Regions from separate parts of the Virgibacillus ainsalahensis genome, predicted to be linked through region 1. Evidence: riboswitches for the same ligand, from Rfam matches in the RefSeq annotation. Region 1 holds a riboswitch; each other region holds the start of a gene.
What was found. Region 1 has a riboswitch for S-adenosylmethionine ahead of ACZ427_RS03105 (sodium:solute symporter family protein). Riboswitches for the same ligand answer to the same signal wherever they lie in the genome.

Region 1 (5,185 bases):
TTACGTGATAGTTTAAACGATTTCAATATAACTGTCAACGACCAAAACACTAAAAATGATTGAAATATTTGAAGACAGTTGTGTGTCATACTATTCTAGAAGTCAGATTGAAAAAATAAATATTATGGAGGACGAAATAATGAGTGAAGCAAATGTATGCTGTGTTGGGGAATTATTAATCGATATGTTCTGTACCGATGTAGGTGTTGCGTTAAAGGATGGAGAAAATTTTAAGAGAATGGCAGGGGGAGCGCCTGCAAATGTAGCCGCAGCAATAGCTAAATTGGGGGAGAAATCTTCCATGGTGGGAAAAGTCGGAAATGATGCGTTTGGGACATTTTTGATCGAAACTCTCAACCAATATAATGTAGAGACATCCTTCGTGTTAAAAGATGAAAACCTGTCGACAACAATGGCCTTTGTATCCCTGGAAGCAGATGGCGAACGCGATTTCCAATTTAATCGAGGCGCTGATAAAAACCTACAGTTGGATGAACTACCGGTTGATAGACTTCTGGATTCCTCTGTGCTTCATTTTGGCTCAGCAACAGCACTCCTGGATGGTGCATTGAAGGAAACGTATTTTGAATTAATGCGTCAGGCAAAGGACAAGAAAAAATTTGTTTCCTTTGACCCAAATTACCGGGGAGATTTGTGGAAAGGGAATGAACGGGGATTTATTGAACGTTCAAAGCAGGCACTTTTCTATGCTGATTTTGTGAAAGTAAGTGCAGAGGAATTAGAAATTATCACACAGGAGCAGGATATACATAAGGGCGTTGACACACTTCACCAGCTCGGAGCGGATATCGTTGCCGTTACGCTGGGAAAAGAAGGCTCTGTGATATCTAATGGTAAGAAGGAGAAGCTTGTCCCAAGTAAACCGGTGAAATCCATTGATTCGACTGGTGCGGGCGATGCCTTTATCGGTGCAGTGCTTTATCAATTTTCCAAAAGATTAAAAGAAAACAGTGCTGATGTCCATGCCGATTTCGATTTTCTACAGGAGGTTGTGTATTTCGCAAATATCGTCGGAGCACAAGTCTGCACAAAAGTTGGCTCACTAACAGCATTGCCAGCATTAGATGAAGTTTAGGGGGACGCAGGGACAGGTTCATTGTCCCAACAGGGTGCAGTTTGAATTGAGGGTTTTTGACTGATCAAACTCATTTCTTGATAGAATAGATTCTTTTTAGCAGTTAAGAAAGCATAAAACTATCTTACTACATAAGCTCAGGCTACGGCTTTCCCATCATAAAAGCTAGTCGAACAGGCCAAGTTTTCTAAAATCCGGTAAAGGGATTGTCTGCCATTTAGCTGTTTGGTTATTCTATTACCTGCCGTTCTTACGCTTTTAATCCGTCGGGAACATCTTAGCTTATTGTTTCTGTACTGGGACGAGGTACCTGTCCCTCCGTCCCCCTTGACTTATTTGTCGAAACATTGTAAATTATATACAATTACATAAGCGGACTTCTTATCAAGAGAGGTGGAGGGAATGGCCCTTTGATACCTCGGCAACAGGCTATTTACAAGTACTGTGCCAATTCCATCAGACAAATGTCTGAAAGATAAGAAGAGGAATCTGAATTATTTAAGCCCTCTTCTTATTATTTGGAAGTGGGCTTTTCTCTATTACTTGTTTAACCTTGGAAGATTTCAAGCTTAAATCCTAGTATTATTATCTTATTATTCAACATAAAAGGAGTGGGGACAACATGACAGAATATGGTGTTTGGATTATCATTCTTGCAATTGGCTATACGTTTGCACTGATTATTGCTGGTCAATTTGCCAAACGTCGCTTGACGAAAAAAGACAGCTATTTTGTTGGCAATCGAAATTTTAATAAATGGATTGTTGCCTTTTGTATAACTGGATTATTTTCTGGTTCTACCTATATTTCTATTCTTGAGCTTTCCTATCTGAGCGGCATCTCAGCAGTTTGGTATGGGGTGGCAGAAATGGTGCAAATTTTCATCATTGCTTTTTTAATTATCCGTTCATTTCGGAAAAAAATGCTTGTCACTGTTTCCGGTATGATTGGTGATAAATATGGACGTACGGCTAAGGGTGTTTCTGGTGCCATTACCGCCTTTGCGTTTCCGATGTGGTCTGTAGCAACTGCAATTGCATTCGCTTCGGCCATTCATGTGTTCACCGGGATTTCCCTGCCGCTTTCCGTGGCTTTTACCGCCATCCTGCTTTTCGTTTATCTGCAGGCTGGCGGCATGTGGTCCATCGCTTTTACGCAAACAATGAATATGGTTTTGTTTGGAATCATGATTATCATTGGGGCGATCGCCTTTTTCCTCAATCCGGGCATCGACGGCCTGCGTACACTTGCCATCGACAGACCGGAAATGTTTGACTTTGGCAGTGTTGGACTGCAAGTGATTGTCGTATGGTTCGGGACATTTCTGGTGAATGTTATCCTTGCCCAGGCTGCTTTCCAGATGGCACTTTCTTCACGCTCGCCGGAAGAAGGACAAAAAGGATTGATCATGGCAGGGTTTATGGCAGTCCCATTCATTGTCGGCGGTGTTTTATTTGGAATTGCCGCAAGCATCGTTGTGCCTGATGCCCAAACGGGACTTATTGCGATTCCTCAATATCTAATGGAAGTACTGCCCGCACCGCTTGTAGGTCTGTTTTTCCTTGGTGTATGGGCATGTGCGCTCGGGTGGGGAGGCCCATGCCAATTTTCCGGGGCAACAAGTCTTGGAAGAGATGTGGGAAGTTCGTTGAAACCGGCTGCAACAGAAAATCAGCTGATTAAATATACGAAAATTTCATTGCTGCTTTTAACGGTATTAATGATTGTGTTTGGATTAATGCGTACAGAGCAATCCGCCTGGTGGAATGTACTTGCCTGGACCATTCGAAACAGCGCAACATTCGCGCCGGTCGTAGCAGCACTCTTTTGGCCTGTTGTTACGAAACGCGCAGTTGTCACCGCATTATTTATGGGATTTGCGAGTGGTCTGCTATGGTATTACCTCGGTGACTGGCATCCAAATGAATTCTATTTGAACATTCACCCTGTCTGGGTTGGCAGTTCCATCAATATCCTGAGTATCACACTGGTGACACTCATGGACAAAAAAGCCGATTGGATTTTTCAAAAAGCAAACCGTTTAGCTTATATTAGCGTAACCGGTGGTATTTTGTTCACGTTATTAAATGTGCTTTATTTTGCTCCACTTTATCAAAATGGTTTATTCGGTCTATTTATGTTTGCGGCAATCCTGTGCTTTTTCATTGCAGCCATCCGCTTTTTCCGCCCGAAACTAGAACAACAGCAAATCCTATCCGAAGCATCTAATTTGTAATCCGATGCGAATAAAGGGGCGGTATTCCTGCTCCTAAATTGCATCTGTTTTGGAAAAAAGGGGGGACAGAGGGACAGGTTCATTGTCCCGGCGGGTTGCAGATTAAATTGAATCTGAGGTTTTTGATTGGTCAAATTCATTTCTTGATAGAATAGATTCTCTTTTCTTCCATTTTTTCCGGTAAAGGGATTGGCTGCCATTTAGCTGATTGGTTAACCGAATCCTTCTACTCTTCCGCTTTTAATCTCTCAGGAACATCTTAACTTATCGTTTCTCTACTGGGACGAGGTACCTGTCCCTCCGTCCCACCAAACCAAATCATTCCACACTCCCTGCACGCTTTCCCTCATCCAAATGCCTTAACGTCCGCCAGATCGTAAATGCAGCATAGCCAAGCAGCAGCACACCAGGAATAATCATAAATAAAATACTCCCATTGGCAGACTGGGCAAAATTAATGACATAACCCAGATAGGGGACGGTGAATCCAGTATAGAGCCCGACAACATTTTCTGCTACAACGGGGGATGAATCGACTGCATTATTATTGTCACCCTTGGTCGTATAAACAACACCATCATTTGTGGAAGCTACCTCGGTAATTCGGTGGGTGATTAAATTATTCTCTTCTCCAACAAATGTAATGACATCATTCGCCTGAAAGTTTGATTTCTCACCGTCGGCAACAGATTTCACAGCGATGACGGAACCTGTTTGAATACCTGGTTCCATGGACCCCGATAGGACAGATTTCAATTGATATCCGAATACTTCCGGCTGTCCACCGGAAATATTGGTGGAGATAACTAATGCGGCTACACTAATAAATAAAATGAACAGCATGCTTGAAAGTGCCCGGTTTGCCCACTTCGCTAAATTTTTTCTCAACATGCTTCACCTTCCTGTGATGGCTTATTGCTTTCAGCTTGACTGCTGTCCTCTTCTGTATTTTCCTCACTGGATGCTTGCGGGCAAGTCTTTTCCACATTGCCGCTCTGTGTTTCTTTGTCACTTTGTTCGTTCACTATTTCATTATCCCATACACCAATTGTCACCTTGGGATTCGTTTGAATTTGTTCACTAAAGGAGGCATCGGTATCGGTTGTTACATACCCAGCTGAAAATAGGAGGAGATACACGATTAGTATCCCTTTTAAAACAATGAAAAATGATTGATTTGAATGTATACGCCAGTGTCTCATATGACTTTCCACCCCTAATTTGCCATCATTCTATGTGAAAATAGATGGATCACGGGGAGAGAGCCCCCGTAATCCATCATGATCTATTCGGCATCTGTATTTCCGCTCTGTTGGACTGCTTCAAATTCCCAATTGAGTTGTAACTCATCTGTCTGAAAATGATTTTGGTTTTCTCCATTATCGATAAATGTCAAGTGGGCCGTGAAGTGTTTTTCCATGTCTCCGGACGGAATTTCTTCCCCGATTTGCTCCGAATTCCCACTTAATTCGGCCAGTGTTTTTTCAAATACGAGTGTCTGATTTCCGTCCTGATGAGAAAATAGCTCCACCAATATGTGATTGCCCAAGTCGTCATCATTATTTGGCCCGCCCTGATCAACCACTTCATAGGTAGTATTCAGGGTAATTTCTTTCATGTCCACATTTCCGTCATTGGTAAGTGTGAACTCCGATTCCTGTGTATCTCCCGGAATAAGTCCTTCCATTTGAAAAATCGTTTCTTTATTCAATCCAAGATCCAGAGAACCTGTGGTAATTGAATTATCAGTAGAGGCGGTATCTGCAAAATAGGCGCTTGTCCCACCGGTAATCAGGCTTATCCCAAATGCAGCCAGGGCGACGCTCATGATTAGTTTCTTTCTTATACTCATT
Region 2 (5,185 bases), 890 kb from region 1:
ACGTATATACCGGAAATTACAGTGAATACATGGCCCAGAAGCAATTGGAGGTTCAGCAGCAAAACCAGGAACATGAACAATATTTGAAAGAAAAGAGCCGACTGGAAAAAGCGGCGCAAGAAAAGATGAAAAAAGCGGATAAAATAGCTAAGTCTTCTTCGATGTCGAAAAAAGAATCGAAAACAAAAGCAAATCGTATGTTTGAGACGAAATCGAAAGGCACGAGCCAAAAAGCGATACAGCGTGCGGCAAAAGCAGTTGAACATCGAATGGAGAAACTGGAGGAAGTTGAAGCTGTAAAAGAAGAAAGATCCATTGTGTTTCACCAGTCAAAAGCATTGGAATTGCATAACAAATTTCCAATTATGGCAGACAGACTAACACTGTGTGTCAAGGGAAAAGTGTTATTGGATGATGTAAGTTTCCAAATGCCGTTGGGTAAAAAAATAGCGATTAACGGCAGCAACGGCAGTGGGAAAAGTACGTTGTTCCATCATATTGTGAACAACGGGTCCGGCTTAAGCCTTTCACCAAAAGCAAAGATAGGTTACTTCCGTCAAATGAGCTATCAATTTACCAGTGATGAAACGGTGCTGCAATTTGTGAAAAACCGCTCTGCATATGATGAAGGATTTCTGCGAAGTGTTTTGCATTCCATGATGTTTGTCGGAACAGATATACAAAAAAGCGTGAAGTCATTAAGTGGTGGAGAAGCAACCCGTCTACAACTTTGCAAACTTTTCTTAGGGGAATATAACATTTTACTGTTAGACGAACCGACTAATTTCTTAGACATCCGTGCTATTGAAGCACTGGAACGCTTTATCACTTCCTATAAAGGAACCATTCTGTTTGTATCACATGATAAAAAATTTATAGAAAATGTAGCAGATCTGCAATTTCAAATCGCTAATAAAAAGATGTTGCAAATGTAAATGAACAAGTTAAATAGCATACCAAATCGCATAGTGATTGGTATGCTATTTTTCGTTGATATACAATCATTATGACAGCTCTCCTTCGTTCGGTCGTTCATTCACCTGATAAGTGCCCGAAAGCCGGCTCTTTCTCCTCGTTCAGTCGTTCATCCCCCTGATGAGTGCCCGAATGACAGCTTTTCTTCTTCGTTCAGTCGTTCATCCCCCTGATAAGTGCCCGAAAGCCGGTTCTTCCTCTTCGTTCAGTCGTTCATCCCCATGATGAGTGCCCGAATGACGGCCCTTTCTCTTCGTTCGGTTGTTCATCCTCTTGATGAGTGCCCGAATGACAGCTTTTCATCTTCGTTCAGTCGTTCATCCCCATGATGAGTGACCGAATGACAGCTCTTTTTCTTCGTTCAGTCGTTCATCCCCTTGATGAGTGCCCGAATGCCAGCTCTTCTTCTTCGTTCTGTCGTTCATCCCCATGATGAGTGACCGAATGACAGCTCTTTTTCTTCGTTCAGTCGTTCATCCCCATGATGAGTGCCCGAATGACAGCTTTTCATCTTCGTTCAGTCGTTCATCCCCTTGATGAGTGCCCGAATGTCGGTTCTTTTTCTTCGTTCGGTTGTTCATCCTCTTGATGAGTGCCCGAATGACAGCTTTTCATCTTCGTTCAGTCGTTCATCCCCATGATAAGTGCCCGAATGTCGGTTCTTTTTCTTCGTTCGGTTGTTCATCCTCTTGATAAGTGCCCGAATGACAGCTTTTCTTCTTCGTTCAGTCGTTCATCCCCCTGATGAGTGCCCGAATGACAGCTTTTCATCTTCGTTCTGTCGTTCATCCCCCTGATGAGTGCCCGAATGACAGCTCTTCTTCTTCGTTCAGTCGTTCATCCCCATGATGAGTGACCGAATGACAGCTTTTCTTCTTCGTTCAGTCGTTCATCCCCCCGATGAGTCCCGATTCCTGGAGAATGTTAATTGAATCAATAACCATAGGTATTTTTACAGATCAATAGAAAACTGCACCCGGATTTGGAGTGCAGTTTTCTATTGATCTATCCAATTAATCTTCTTCGTCAAACTCCCGCTTGGCAAGCTGCTGTTCATAGATAAACAGTGCATTATTATCATCTTTGATACGCTCCATATAGTCAATATGCGTTTCAAACATGGACTCTTCTTCAACCTGTTCATCCAGGAACCATCTGACAAAGGATAATGTCATATGTTCCTTCTCATCCATTGCAATATCTGATATTTCATAGAATGATTTTGTTACTTCTCTTTCCTGTTCTCGGCCTTTTTTGAACGTATCCAGAACGGAACCATAATCATTTTTCGGTGCAGGAAGTGCTTTAAACTTCGCATGAATCCCACGATCGTTCAAGTAATTGTAAATTTTCATGCCGTGGTAACGCTCTTCCTTCGCCTGCTGGATAAAGAAATTAGCAAAACCATCATAGCTGTTCGTTTCACAGTAGGATGCCATCGCCATGTACTCATGGGATGCTGCAAACTCGTTGTTCATTTGGTTAATTAATGCTTCTTGTAACTTATTTGACAACATAGAAATCATCCTCCTTTGTGAGTTAATTATAACACTATTCGTGGTTACATAATAAAGAAAGATGCATTCTGTTTTATTCAATAGATTGAGATCATCTGCTTTTCATGAATCGGCGCGCTCTTTGTTTATTTTTGCCCAACCGGATTCTCGATCACTACCCCTCCAGATACAACTTCTACTGTGTTGGCGATGGTATCACCGACAGGGCAGTGTTTTTCGATGAATGCAACAAACTCATTCACTTTCTCCTCGGGTGCATCTGTCTCGATGTGGTAGGTATAGCGGATGGTGGAAAAGCCCGGGCGGACATCACTTTTGCCAAGGAATCCGTCAAGATCTATGTCACCTTCCAGCTCCACGGAAAATGCGTTCAGATTGATATCGAATTTTTCCGCATAGGTACGGGCGACAATGGACTGGCATGCGCCGAGTCCGGAAAGTAGCACCTCCACTGGATTCATGCCTTTGTCGGTTCCACCAAGATTTGCCGGCTCATCAATGGTCAGTTTGTGGCCCCTTGCTTCTGTCTCCACCAATACATTTTCTTTGAGTGTTGCATTTGCCTTAACTGTTTGTACAGCCATTTATAATCCGCTCCTTTATTATTATTTACACAAAAGCCCTTCTCCATGAAGGGGAAGGGCGGTAATCTTAGACATCACGTCCCCTTCCCATCTTCGGAATGCATTCATTCCTCTGAAATTGGCACCGTGTTTTAAAAGGGGAAAATCCCTTCTAAGACCGGTTGCCGAGAGCTCATCGGGTCAGTCCCTCCCTCTCTCTGGATAAGAAGTAGCTATTTATGTAATTGTCATTAATCTTATCAGAATTAGTAGAATAGTCAAGCGATTTTTGCATGAAATTTATTTCAGTGTAATAGCAGAGTTGTTAAATAAGCAGGAATGTGGTCAATAGCGTAGAAATAGTTATATACATAGGAGGAGTAGCAATGCAGGAGTTTTAAATCAAAGGGAAAGATAAAAGATTGGATGATGAAACATAAAACGATTGAATATATCTGTTCCGTCTGCACCGGAGCGTACATATTAGGTGAAACTGGATTATTAGATGGAAAGAAAGCTACTACCCACCACTCAGCGTTGAAAATTGTACAAGAAAAGTATCCTCATATTCGCGTTTTATCCGATAGTAAAGTTGTGCATGATGGTAACTTCATTTCTTCCGGCGGGGTCTCTTCAGGAATTAATATGGCACTCTACCTTGTAGAGCAAATAATGGGGAAAGCAACTGCTGAGAGAACAGCTAAAACGATTGAATTTGTGCAATAAATATTTTCATGAACGGGGCAGGTAATTGCGGAATAAGGCATTGAATTGTAAGTCGTAGATAAACAGATTTCACAAGGAGAACGAAATATCCATTATAGGTTTAGAAGGTGAATATCCCTTGAAAAGTGAGCAGATGCAATTTTATTTTCAGCTGGTAGAAGACCAACGTAATGATTTTTTTCGGTACATAGATGAAAAGGTGGAGGACGCATGGGAACGTCCACTAACGGATAAATGGTCGATTGGCGAGACAGTCTATCATCTCGTGCTTATGGTAAGGTTAGTGCGAAGGGTTTCCATTTTTTATCTTCCAGTGATGCAGCCTTATGCACATCTACGCAAGAAACGTCCGTATCAAACAAAGAGTCATAATATTTATGAGGAATACAAGCAAACGAAGAAACGACCAATGAAAGCGCCTTTTCTGTTAATACCGCCAAATAATCTGAGTCAGAAATACCACTTCACAGAGGTTTGGCAGCTGCTCAACACCGAAACAGCCAAATTGAAGGAAAAAGTTGCTGCTATCGATGAACGTGTGGCCGGCCAAATTCGCTATCCCGACCCGATTGCCCACTACCCAAACGTCATTCAAAGCATTCACTTAGTAGCAATCCATGAACAACACCATTTCGATTTAGCAGTAAAATATGATCAGAATCAAAAATAATAAAAACAAAACCCTCTACTCACACGAGTAGAGGGTTTATTTTTATGCGATATAATCTTGTTTGTGAACATCAGGGTTTTCTTTTATGATATAGAATTTACCTTTTGTTGTAATTGCAAGGACTACGGTAAGAATCGCTGCAAGTATTGCTGCAAAGAATGCGGCAGTACTTTGCAGGAACGTACCCATATAGCCTAATGCAGCAATTGTTCCTAAACCACTGGCTATCAATAATGATGCAACACCAACAGGGTTCCACTTATGCAGGTTTTCCTGTTTGGCTTCATAATAGCCTGGGCCAATCTTAAGAATTCGCTTGACGATGACCGCATCTGTTACTAGAATAGCAGCCCATGTCATCAAAAAGACCCCTTGGAATGTCATTGCCATTTCCAGATGATTCACGATGCCACCAAGCATTAAGACAATCGCAGAGATACCTGTAATAACTACCCAGAAACGTCTGCCCGGTGTAAATTTAAAGATGTTTTCAAAAAAGGAAGACAGGGAAAGAGAACCACTGTAGATGTTGGTAATATTGATTCTTACCTGTGTGATCATTGTAAATAAAACACCCCAGATACCTAGCAGTAGTACGATGTATACACCAGGATTCGGTTCTCCCAGGCGAACACCAAACCAGATACCAAGACCTCCCATCACACCAAAACAGAAGATTTGCGGAATAAAGCCAATGGCAAAGATGCCAAATTTCGTATCTTTCGGTTTAAGAA
Region 3 (5,185 bases), 680 kb from region 1:
AAGATTCCCCCCAAAAGAATAAAAACCATAATTGCAATAAAAAAGTGCTTTCTCCTCAACTGTATCACATCCATGTTGTGATATTATATAGTTCCCTATTATAAGTATAAGGGGCTAATTTTTCTATATGTTACTTTCATTTTACAGATTAAAAAATCGCCTTGCAAAAAGGCGATTTATAGATTGATGTGACATATATATTTTTTCCAATATATAAGGATTTTAAACGTTAAGATATTGTTACAACTTATATTCATGTTGAAATATAACTTCCAAGGCGCTGGATGGTCAAGTGCCTACGGGATTGATCATCCAGCGACAGGAAGTGATAATTCATTGGCTTTTGTTAAACTTGGGCACCTACGCGGGAAGCTTGATTCGCTCGTAAACGAATCGCCTGATCATAAGGGTTTTTGCCTGTTACGATCGATATGCCTGCTTTATCAGCATTTTCCTGTGATTTCTGATCGACATCAGAAGCGTTTTCGGCCCATAGGATCTTTCCTTGTTTATTGGCAACTTCTTCGATAATGGATGCAGAAACTTGTTGATCTTTTACCCAAATGGCATCTGCTTCATCCGGAGCATTCGATACTTCATCAATGGCAATTACTTCAAATCCAATTTTTTCCAATTTCTCACTGGCTTGATCGGCTGAAACTGTTGCAATCACCTTCTTGCGTATACCACCATTACTGCGGTCAAATGGGGAAGATAGCAACCATTTAACTACATCTTCTTCTGTTGGTTCATACAACCCCGGCTCACCTGTAGCAGCTGTGATTGCCTGATCCAAATCAGCAAGAACATCCTGTGGTGATTCGATTCCAACGGACAACCGAACCAATTCTTCCGTTACTCCACTTTGTTTAAGGTCCTCGACACCTAATTGCTGATGTGTTGTTGATGCAGGGTGAATAATTAATGACTTGGCATCCCCAACATTGGCAACATGGGACCAGAGTTTAACACCATCGATTAATTTTCTGCCTGCATCACGTCCGCCTTTAATTCCAAAAGTGATTATAGATCCATACCCGCCTGCTAGATATTTTTTTGCAAGGTTGTGGGACGGATGTTCCTCAAGACCAGGGAAATTAATCCATTCAACTGCTGGATGCTTTTGCAGGTATGCAGCGACTTCCTGAGCATTTTTGTTGTGGCGTTCCATTCTCAAGTGCAGTGTTTCTAGTCCCTGCAATAATAAAAATGCATTGTGAGGACTTAATGCCGCACCAATATCACGCAACAGCTGTACACGGAACTTTGTGGCAAAAGCCGCAGCTCCCAGGTCAGCATAACGAAGCCCATTGTAGCTGTCATCCGGTTCGGTAAATCCAGGGAATTTTTCGTTATTCCAATTGAAACGGCCGCCGTCGACCATCACACCACCAATTGTCGTGCCGTGACCACCAATCCATTTTGTTGCAGAATGGACAACAATATCAGCACCCCATGCAAGTGGTTTTGTCATATATGGTGTGGCAAACGTATTATCAATGATTAATGGAATGTTATTGTCGTGTGCAATTTCGGCTACTTTCTCTACATCGAAGACATTAAGACTTGGGTTTGTGATAATTTCGCCAAATATAGCTTTTGTTTTATTCGTAATGGCAGCCTGTATTGCTTCATGATCCGTACCATCTACCAATTTCACATCGATTCCGTAGCGCGGCAATGTATTTACGAAAAGATTGTATGTACCACCATATAAATTACTGTCGGCGATGATTTCATCTCCTGCAGAAGCCAGGTTTAATATGGAAAGGGTAATCGCAGCCATCCCGGATGAGGTTGCTACTGCGCCTACACCGTCCTCAAGCTGAGCGATTCGCTGTTCAAAAGCATCAACGGTTGGGTTCATGATACGGGAGTAAATATTTCCCGGTTCTGCCAGACCGAACAGATTTTGTGCATGCTCTGTATCACGAAAAACGTATGAAGTTGTTTGATAGATTGGTACTGCCCGTGAACCTGTAGTAGGGTCTGGTTCCTGACCTCCGTGAAGTAGTACTGTTTCCGGGTTGTGAAAATGAAAGTTAGTCATGAATGATTCCTCCTTGGATTTTGGATGGTTTGGTATCGTACTGGAACGTTGGAAAAGGAATGAAAAAGCCCTCTTCCTAAGAAGAGGGCGTATATTCGAACCGGTCCTCCTCTTATCTTCCAGATCATGTGACCTGTAGGATGGGGCACCTTTAAAGCAATTTCATCTTGCATTAAGGTTGCCGGGCTTCGCAGGGCCTATTCCCTCTGCCACTCAGGATAAGAGATTTAATTTTTCTGAATTACTCAACATTATAGGCTGAAGCCTGACAGCCTGTCAACTATTTTGCCAAAATAAATATTTTTCGAACAGTTGTTTTATGTATTTCTTTTTCCTGCTCCGGCGTTTTTTTGTTTTGAAACAGGCCGTTTATATGAAGATGCCATATAAATAATTAATGCGGCCCAGATAAATAAAAACGCGATTAGATGTGCTTGCGTGAATGGTTCATTATATAGAAATACACCTAGAAACAACATAATTGTTGGGGCAATGTACTGCAGAAAACCGATCATAGCGAGCGGGATTTGTTTAGCCCCACTTGCAAACAGCAATAATGGAACTGCAGTAACCACTCCTCCACCCATTAAAAGGAGATTTGTTGCGGAAAGAGGAGTCGCCATAGAGAATGCATTTTCGGATAGTGTAAAGACGTAAATCAGGGCGATTGGTGTAACAATCAATGTTTCAATGGTTAAACCGAACATAGCACTGAGATCGACCATCTTTTTCAATAAACCATAAAAAGCGAAGGAAAATGCCAGAACGAAAGACACCCATGGGAATACACCGAAACTCACGGTTAAATAAAGTACACCGACAGCTGCTAGAATAAATGAGAGAAACTGCCTTCCTGTATACTTCTCTTTTAATACGATAATTCCCAACAGAATGCTGACAAGTGGGTTGATATAATAGCCCAAACTTGCCTGGACGACATAATCACTGTTGACCGCCCAGATGAATGTCAGCCAGTTCAGGCTGATAAAAATAGAGGCGAGGCTAATGCCAAGCAATTGTTTCTTTTTCTTCCAGATTCGTTTACATTCCATGATGAAGGCGGGAAATTTCCCTGAAATTAAAACAATTGCCAGCATAAAAGCAAACGACCATATAATTCGCTGTGCCAGTATTTCTCCGGCAGAAACATTGTCGACCATTTTCCAATAGATTGGAAGAAACCCCCATAAGAGATATGCCCCTGCCGCATATGTAATTCCGATTTTTTCCTGGTTGTTTTTCATTCTTCTTTCCCCCATTAATGAAGTAAACCAATTTTAGAAGGTATTACCGGATTAAGCAATCTACCTGCTCAATCCGAAAAGGCTCCGCGGGCTAGCCTAAGGTCCGTAGATCTATCCCAACCGCTGCCTGTAATAGCACGCTTTAAAAGGCTGTTTTCTAATAGATTATTTTTTTTGATACAAAAACGATAAAATGCGACATAATTTGAACTGAAGGTTGATGTTTTTAACTCTAACGGAAATCAACCCAGTGATATTGTACGTCGCAACATCGTATTTTATATCAATTGCGAAGTTTGAAAAGGAGCATATTATGCGATAAGAGCATGGAAAAATGAGCTGTGAGGAATGAACGCTTTCAAACGATAGTATTATAGGTTAATATAGTAGTTAGAATGTTTTAAAAACAATTGACGGAGGTTTATTTCATGTCAAAAAAACAAAAAAACTTTGAAACGACAGTTATACACGAAGGATATGATTCAAAAGATATGCTCGGAAGCCTGGCTGAACCATTATTCCAAACATCAACCTATACATTTGATACAGCAGAACAAGGGGAAAGACGCTTTGCCGGTGAAGAGGAAGGATATGTCTACTCCCGAATCGGAAACCCGACAGTAACAATACTAGAAGAGCGGATTGCGGCACTTGAAAAAGGAGAGCGTGGTCTTGCATTTGCTTCCGGGATGGCTGCGGTGTCTGCTGTGCTTGTTGCCCTGACAAAGGCAAATGATCATATCGTATGCTCGTCCGGATTATATGGCTGCACATTCGGGTTACTGACGATGATGAAGGAAAAATACAATATTGATCATGATTTCTCAGAAATGGCTTCAAAGGAGGAAGTCCGGTCACACATCAAGCCGGAAACGGTTTGTATTTATGTGGAAACACCAATTAACCCGACAATGAAGCTGATTGATCTTGAGATGGTAGCAGAAGTCGCAAAGGAGTATGATATACCGGTAGTCGTTGATAACACATTTTCCTCTCCTTATTTGCAGCGGCCGCTCGAGCTTGGCTGTGATATCATTATTCATAGTGCAACCAAATATATTGGCGGCCACGGGGATGTTGTTGCAGGGCTTGTCGTTGGGAAAAGGGATTTCCTGGATTCAGTGGCGATGACAACACAAAAAGACATGGGTGGAATTATGTCGCCATTTGATGCTTGGCTTCTGCTCAGAGGTCTGAAAACATTACCGATTCGTCTTGACCGCCATTGTGATAATGCAGAAAAGGTCTTTGAAAAACTCCGAAATCATCCAAACGTGGATAATGTGTACTATCCAGGTGATGAAACCCATGCGGATTACCATATAAAAGAAAAGCAGATGAAGCGGGGGGGCGGTCTCATTTCTTTTGAAATCAAAGGTACAAAAGCGGATGCGCAAAAAATGCTAAACAAGCTTTCCTTCTTAAAGCTTGCCGTGAGTCTTGGAGATGCAGAGACATTGATTCAGCACCCGGCAACAATGACACACGCCGTTGTACCTGAAGGATCACGAAAATCGATGGGGATTACGGATCAGCTGATTCGCTTGTCTGTCGGATTGGAATCATGGGAGGATATCTGGGAAGATTTGGAGCAGGCATTAGATCACTTATAAGATGGAATTACACTTACACGTCAGTCCAGGGCTTTTGGGTTAGACGTGTTTTCTTTTGAGAGTTGGGCTGCATTCATGCAATTCACCTTCATTTATTAAGCAATTTACTATATATTTTCTTGGCATATGTTGCAAACTTGGAGTTTTTGTGCAATTTTCTTTTCTTGATAAACACTTCATATTCCTGTGTTTTCTTTTTAAGTTTAGCTTCATTCTTCTCACCGGTTACACTTGTTAATAAATCATCAAATGTAATGTTCTCTTTATTGCGATCTGTT
Region 4 (5,185 bases), 500 kb from region 1:
TTGGTATCCCAACTGTGGAACTTGTAAAAAAGCAAAGAAATGGCTGGATGATAATAATGTTGAATATAACAGTATACATATTGTTGAAAATACACCAACTAAAGAAGAACTCCTGGACTTTATCGCAAAAAGTAGCCTTCCTGCCAAGAAATTTTTCAATACGAGCGGGAAAAAGTATCGTGAAATGAATATCAAAGAAAAAATTAAAGAAGCAGATACACGGGAAATGGCAGAAATTCTGGCTACTGACGGAATGCTGATAAAGAGACCAATCGTAACAGACGGCGAAAAGGTAACGGTTGGATTTAAGGAAGAAATGTTTCAGGAGTATTGGCTGAATAAATACTAGAAAAATTCAAGCTTAACTTGTATAGTTGAAATGAAATGATTATATGGAGGGATGGTTATGAGTTTACCGGAAGATAATTTATACTCAAAAGAACATGAATGGGTTAAAAAGGAAGAAGGTCGGTTGCGCATCGGCATTACAGATTTTGCACAAGATGAACTGGGAGATATCGTATTCGTTGAACTTCCGGAAGTTGGCGATGAAATTGAATTGGATGAGCCATTTGGAAGTGTGGAATCGGTAAAAACCGTTTCAGAACTGTATGCTCCTGTCAGCGGGAAAATCATAGAAGTGAATGAGGAGCTGGAAGACAGCCCTGAATTTGTAAATGAATCGCCATATGAAAAAGCTTGGATGGTTGTTGTAGAACCTGCGGATGAGTCTGAACTGGATCAGTTATTATCAGCAGAGCAGTACAAAGAGATTACGGAAGAAGACTAAAATAACTAAAAATATCTCTGGCTGACTTATACTTTTTAAAAAGTGTATAGTCAGCTATTGTTTTATCATATACTTAAGTAAATAAGCTTCTTGCTTGATTTCATAAGGAGTGCTATGTGATGATAACTCATGAAACGGATAAGGTGATCATTGTTGAGGGAGTAACAGACAAAAGACAGATAGAGAAACTAATAACAGATGATGTTACGATTGTTTGTACAAACGGTACACTTGGTGTAGAACGTTTTGATGAACTTCTGGAGACGTATGATCTGGATCATAAGGATGTCATTATAATGGTTGATGAGGATGAGCCGGGTGTGAAGCTTCGGAGACAATTAGCCCGAGAGCTGCCGCATGCTGAGCATATTTTCGTTAGCAGTGAATATCGGGAAGTGGCAACGACCCCGGAAAACATACTCGCTACTGCTTTACTGAGCAAGCACATTGCCGTTAATCCGATTTTTGCATTGAAAGGTAACAAGTATTTATAAGTATAAGAAAAACCGGCCTGCAACCAACAGAGTGAGGCCTGGTTTTTCCATTTGATTTAGGGTGATAATTTGCAACAGATAACAAATGAAGTCTTGCAGGAAGATCGATATCTATTATATATCTACACGCCATTTTGCGGAACATGTAAGTTGGCGCGCACCATGCTTGACAAGATAGAATCCGTACATAAGGAAGATGTTTTTTATGAAATGAATGCTTCCATGTACCCGGAATTTATGCAGGAAAACAGAATAGAAAGTGTACCATGTCTCTTGATAATGGAACAAAGCGAAATAAAAGAAAAAGTATATACGTTTTATTCAATTGCAAATATATACCATTACTTAATGGAATATAAACCGGAGTTGTTTGTGAAAGGCTAGGTTGTTTGTGTTGACACAAAATAATGAGCGTGCTATTATTTAAAATATTAAATTCCAGTTGAATGCGATTATCTCTTATCATGAGCGGTGGAGGGACTGGCCCTATGAAACCGCGGCAACCTTCAAACGTGATGGTGTTTGAAAGGTGCCAACTCCTGCAAAGTAATTACTTTGGTGGATGAGAGAACGAAAAGGTAATGTACTGCGCTTTTCTGTTCTCTTACAGAAAGGCGTTTTTTATTTGCAGTTAAGGCGGTATAAAATGTGGCTCTAACTATGTAAATACGGAATATACTTTTATTGCCATTAAAACTGGCGAAAAGTTGAGTATACTAAGGCTATACTGGATGTTGCAGTTTTTACGAGGAGGATTATGTTTGATTACTATAGAAAGTTTAAGTAAATTTTACAAGTCGGATAAAAAGCATATTACTGCTGTGGATGATCTGACACTCGATATAGAAGAAGGAGAGATATTCGGAGTCATCGGCTATAGTGGCGCCGGAAAGAGTACTTTTGTCAGATTACTTAACAGACTGGAGGAACCATCGACTGGACGAATTGAGATTGATAATCAGGAAATAACAGCATTAAACACGAATCAGCTACGGCTTGCACGCCAGGAAATTGGTATGATTTTTCAGCATTTCAATTTACTATGGTCCAGAAAAGTAAAGGATAATATTGCCTTTCCGCTCGAAATCGCTGGAATTTCAAAGAAGGAAAGACAGTCGCGTGTGCAGGAATTAATTCATTTAGTGGGGCTGTCAGGAAGAGAGAATGCTTATCCGTCTCAACTGAGCGGCGGTCAGAAACAGAGGGTCGGTATTGCTCGCGCATTAGCAAATAACCCAAAGATATTACTTTGTGACGAAGCAACTTCTGCACTTGATCCTGAAACCACGAACGCAATCCTGGACCTTTTAGTCGATATCAATCAAAAGTTGGGTCTGACAATCATCCTCATTACACACGAAATGCATGTGATACGTAAAATCTGTAAACAGGTTGCGGTAATGGAAAATGGGAAAATTATAGAACAAGGTGATGTATTGGACTTATTTTCACATCCAGAACAACCTGTAACAAAGAAGTTTGTGGAACAGGTCATGGGAGGAAATGATGAAGAGGACAGCGTGACTCATTTAGTTAATACCTATGAAGATGGTAAAATCATACGGCTTCATTTTATCGGGGAGACAACTAATCAGGCACTCATCAGTCAATTGGCTAAAAAATTTGCAATTGATATCAATATACTCCAGGGGAAAATTACCCAGACACAGGCGGGTGCCTATGGAACATTATTTGTGCAAGTGAAAGGTGAGCCGGAAGAAGTAGAGAAGGCTGTCTCCTTTGTACATGAAAAAACCTCTGTAGAAATGGAGGTAATCCCAGGTGTTAACTAATTTATTTCCAAATATAGATATGCAGGATTTTTGGGTAGCAACGTATGAAACGTTTTATATGACAATTTTTGCATTAATAGGGACATGCATTTTTGGACTTGTATTAGGGCTTTTATTATTTCTCACGATGAAAGATGGAATTTGGCAGAATAAATACATTAATTTTATCGTGGCAGCATTGGTAAATATTTTTCGCGCTATCCCTTTCATTATATTGATTTTATTACTGTTTCCATTCACGGATTTTCTAATTGGTACAATTCGTGGGCCCAATGCAGCACTCCCGGCGCTGATTATTGGTTCTGCACCGTTTTATGGCCGGCTTGTAGAGATTGCATTGAAGGAAGTAGATAAAGGTGTAGTCGAAGCAGCAAAATCAATGGGTGCTAAGACGCGGACCATTATCTTCAAGGTATTGCTGCCAGAATCTATGCCAGCCCTTGTTTCCGGTTTAACCGTCACGGCTATCGCGCTTATAGGTTATACAGCAATGGCTGGTGTTATTGGTGCAGGTGGACTAGGAAATTATGCGTACTACTTTGGTTTCCAACGACGTGATTTTGATGTCGTCTTCCTCTGTACGATAGCTATTGTATTAATTGTATTTATTTTTCAATTTGTTGGAGACTACATTACAAATAAATTGGATAAAAGATAATAGAAACTTGGCAACTTGGAAAAAATGCCAATTCTAAAATAGAGTACGAAACAAAATTATAAGGAGAGAATAAAAAATGAAAAAAGTTTTTGTTTTTTTATCAGCTTTATTAATTTTAATATTAGCTGCGTGTGGAAATGGAGACGCTGAGGAAAATAGTTCAGGTGACAATGATGGTGAAACAACAGAAATTACTATCGGTGCATCAAGCACACCTCACTCAGAAATACTGGAAGAAGCAAAACCTCTGCTTGAAAAAGAAAATATTACTTTAAACATTGAAGAATACCAGGATTATGTTTTCCCAAATGATGACTTGGCAAACGGGGAATTAGACGCGAACTATTTTCAGCATAACCCGTTTCTGGAACAAACAATCAGTGACACAGGGTATGAATTGGAATCTCTCGGTGGGATTCATATCGAACCAATGGGTGTTTACTCACAGGAAATTTCAAGTGTAGATGAAATTCCAGAAGGTACGGAGGTTATTCTAAGTAATTCTGTGTCTGATCATGGTCGTATTTTATCTTTATTTGAAGAAGAAGGTTTAATTACCCTGGATGAAAATGTAAAAAAATCAGCTGCAACAATAGATGATATTGTGGAAAATCCTTTGAATTTAACGTTTTCACCAGACTATGAGCCTGCAATGCTGCCGGAATTATACCTTTCCGAGGAAGATGTACTTGCTGTAATTAATACTAACTACGCGATTGGCGCGGATTTAAACCCAACGGAAGATGCACTCTTTATTGAAGGTGAAGAGTCGGAATATGTGAATGTGATTGCAGTTCGGTCAGAGGATAAAGATAACGAAGCATTGAATACACTTGTTAATGTCCTTCAATCGGAGGAAATTCAGAATTTCATTACCGAAAATTACGACGGGGCCATTGTTCCGACGGGTGGCAGTAATTAGTTTTCTGAAAATCTGGAGCATTTTATAGTATATGTCAGTAATTAGCTAAATGTTTATGGAGTTGTATGGCATATATCTTTCATTCAAGTATATAAGATCAAATAAGGATACAGGCGTTTAAATCTACATTGTTAGGGGAATTATCCTTGTGTTAAAGTTATTATTGTCAAACAAATCGAAAGGATGATTCACTATTAATAGTGGCTTAAGTTTGAATTATACAAGTGAGATGGAGAAAGGAATGCAACAATCCAATCACGTATGCTACGCGGAATATGAGAGAAAGTTAGGCAAACGACTTGAAGTTGAAAAAAGAAGAGATAAAGAATATGAACAATCAAAAAAATTACTGGCTGAACTAAATAGTCACCTACAAAAATAAAGTGAAAAAATAATGGTGTGTCTCAATGAGACACACCATTATTTTTAGATAGCGATATACTTCATTGATTAAGGCATTATAAATGCTTATTACCCGTGAACGTACTATAATTGAATATAAATAAGATTTAAATAAAATCAGAGAAA

Region 2: linked by a shared signal. The riboswitch ahead of ACZ427_RS18070 (OsmC family protein) and the one ahead of ACZ427_RS03105 (sodium:solute symporter family protein) in region 1 are both predicted to bind S-adenosylmethionine.
Region 3: linked by a shared signal. The riboswitch ahead of ACZ427_RS19045 (O-acetylhomoserine aminocarboxypropyltransferase/cysteine synthase family protein) and the one ahead of ACZ427_RS03105 (sodium:solute symporter family protein) in region 1 are both predicted to bind S-adenosylmethionine.
Region 4: linked by a shared signal. The riboswitch ahead of ACZ427_RS05460 (methionine ABC transporter ATP-binding protein) and the one ahead of ACZ427_RS03105 (sodium:solute symporter family protein) in region 1 are both predicted to bind S-adenosylmethionine.

What each region holds. Positions count from the first base shown of each region.
Region 1 covers NZ_AP043943.1:668,860-674,044, forward strand. The annotation lists gene ACZ427_RS03100 (carbohydrate kinase family protein) at 140-1,096, shown strand; SAM riboswitch class I at 1,475-1,578, shown strand; gene ACZ427_RS03105 (sodium:solute symporter family protein) at 1,719-3,332, shown strand; gene sipW (signal peptidase I SipW) at 3,651-4,223, opposite strand; gene ACZ427_RS03115 (hypothetical protein) at 4,217-4,534, opposite strand; gene ACZ427_RS03120 (TasA family protein) at 4,618-5,184, opposite strand.
Region 2 covers NZ_AP043943.1:3,635,549-3,640,733, forward strand. The annotation lists gene ACZ427_RS18060 (Msr family ABC-F type ribosomal protection protein) at 1-935, shown strand, start outside; gene ACZ427_RS18065 (ferritin) at 1,989-2,492, opposite strand; gene ACZ427_RS18070 (OsmC family protein) at 2,618-3,076, opposite strand; SAM riboswitch class I at 3,161-3,284, opposite strand; gene ACZ427_RS18075 (DJ-1/PfpI family protein) at 3,482-3,781, shown strand; gene ACZ427_RS18080 (DinB family protein) at 3,915-4,451, shown strand; gene ACZ427_RS18085 (purine-cytosine permease family protein) at 4,494-5,185, opposite strand, start outside.
Region 3 covers NZ_AP043943.1:3,846,274-3,851,458, forward strand. The annotation lists gene ACZ427_RS19045 (O-acetylhomoserine aminocarboxypropyltransferase/cysteine synthase family protein) at 347-2,050, opposite strand; SAM riboswitch class I at 2,160-2,275, opposite strand; gene rarD (EamA family transporter RarD) at 2,368-3,294, opposite strand; gene megL (methionine gamma-lyase) at 3,723-4,907, shown strand; gene ACZ427_RS19060 (DnaJ family domain-containing protein) at 4,996-5,185, opposite strand, start outside.
Region 4 covers NZ_AP043943.1:1,165,903-1,171,087, forward strand. The annotation lists gene ACZ427_RS05440 (arsenate reductase family protein) at 1-349, shown strand, start outside; gene gcvH (glycine cleavage system protein GcvH) at 407-790, shown strand; gene ACZ427_RS05450 (toprim domain-containing protein) at 910-1,284, shown strand; gene ACZ427_RS05455 (thioredoxin family protein) at 1,354-1,668, shown strand; SAM riboswitch class I at 1,741-1,853, shown strand; gene ACZ427_RS05460 (methionine ABC transporter ATP-binding protein) at 2,046-3,077, shown strand; gene ACZ427_RS05465 (methionine ABC transporter permease) at 3,067-3,735, shown strand; gene ACZ427_RS05470 (MetQ/NlpA family ABC transporter substrate-binding protein) at 3,812-4,657, shown strand; gene ACZ427_RS05475 (hypothetical protein) at 4,869-5,039, shown strand.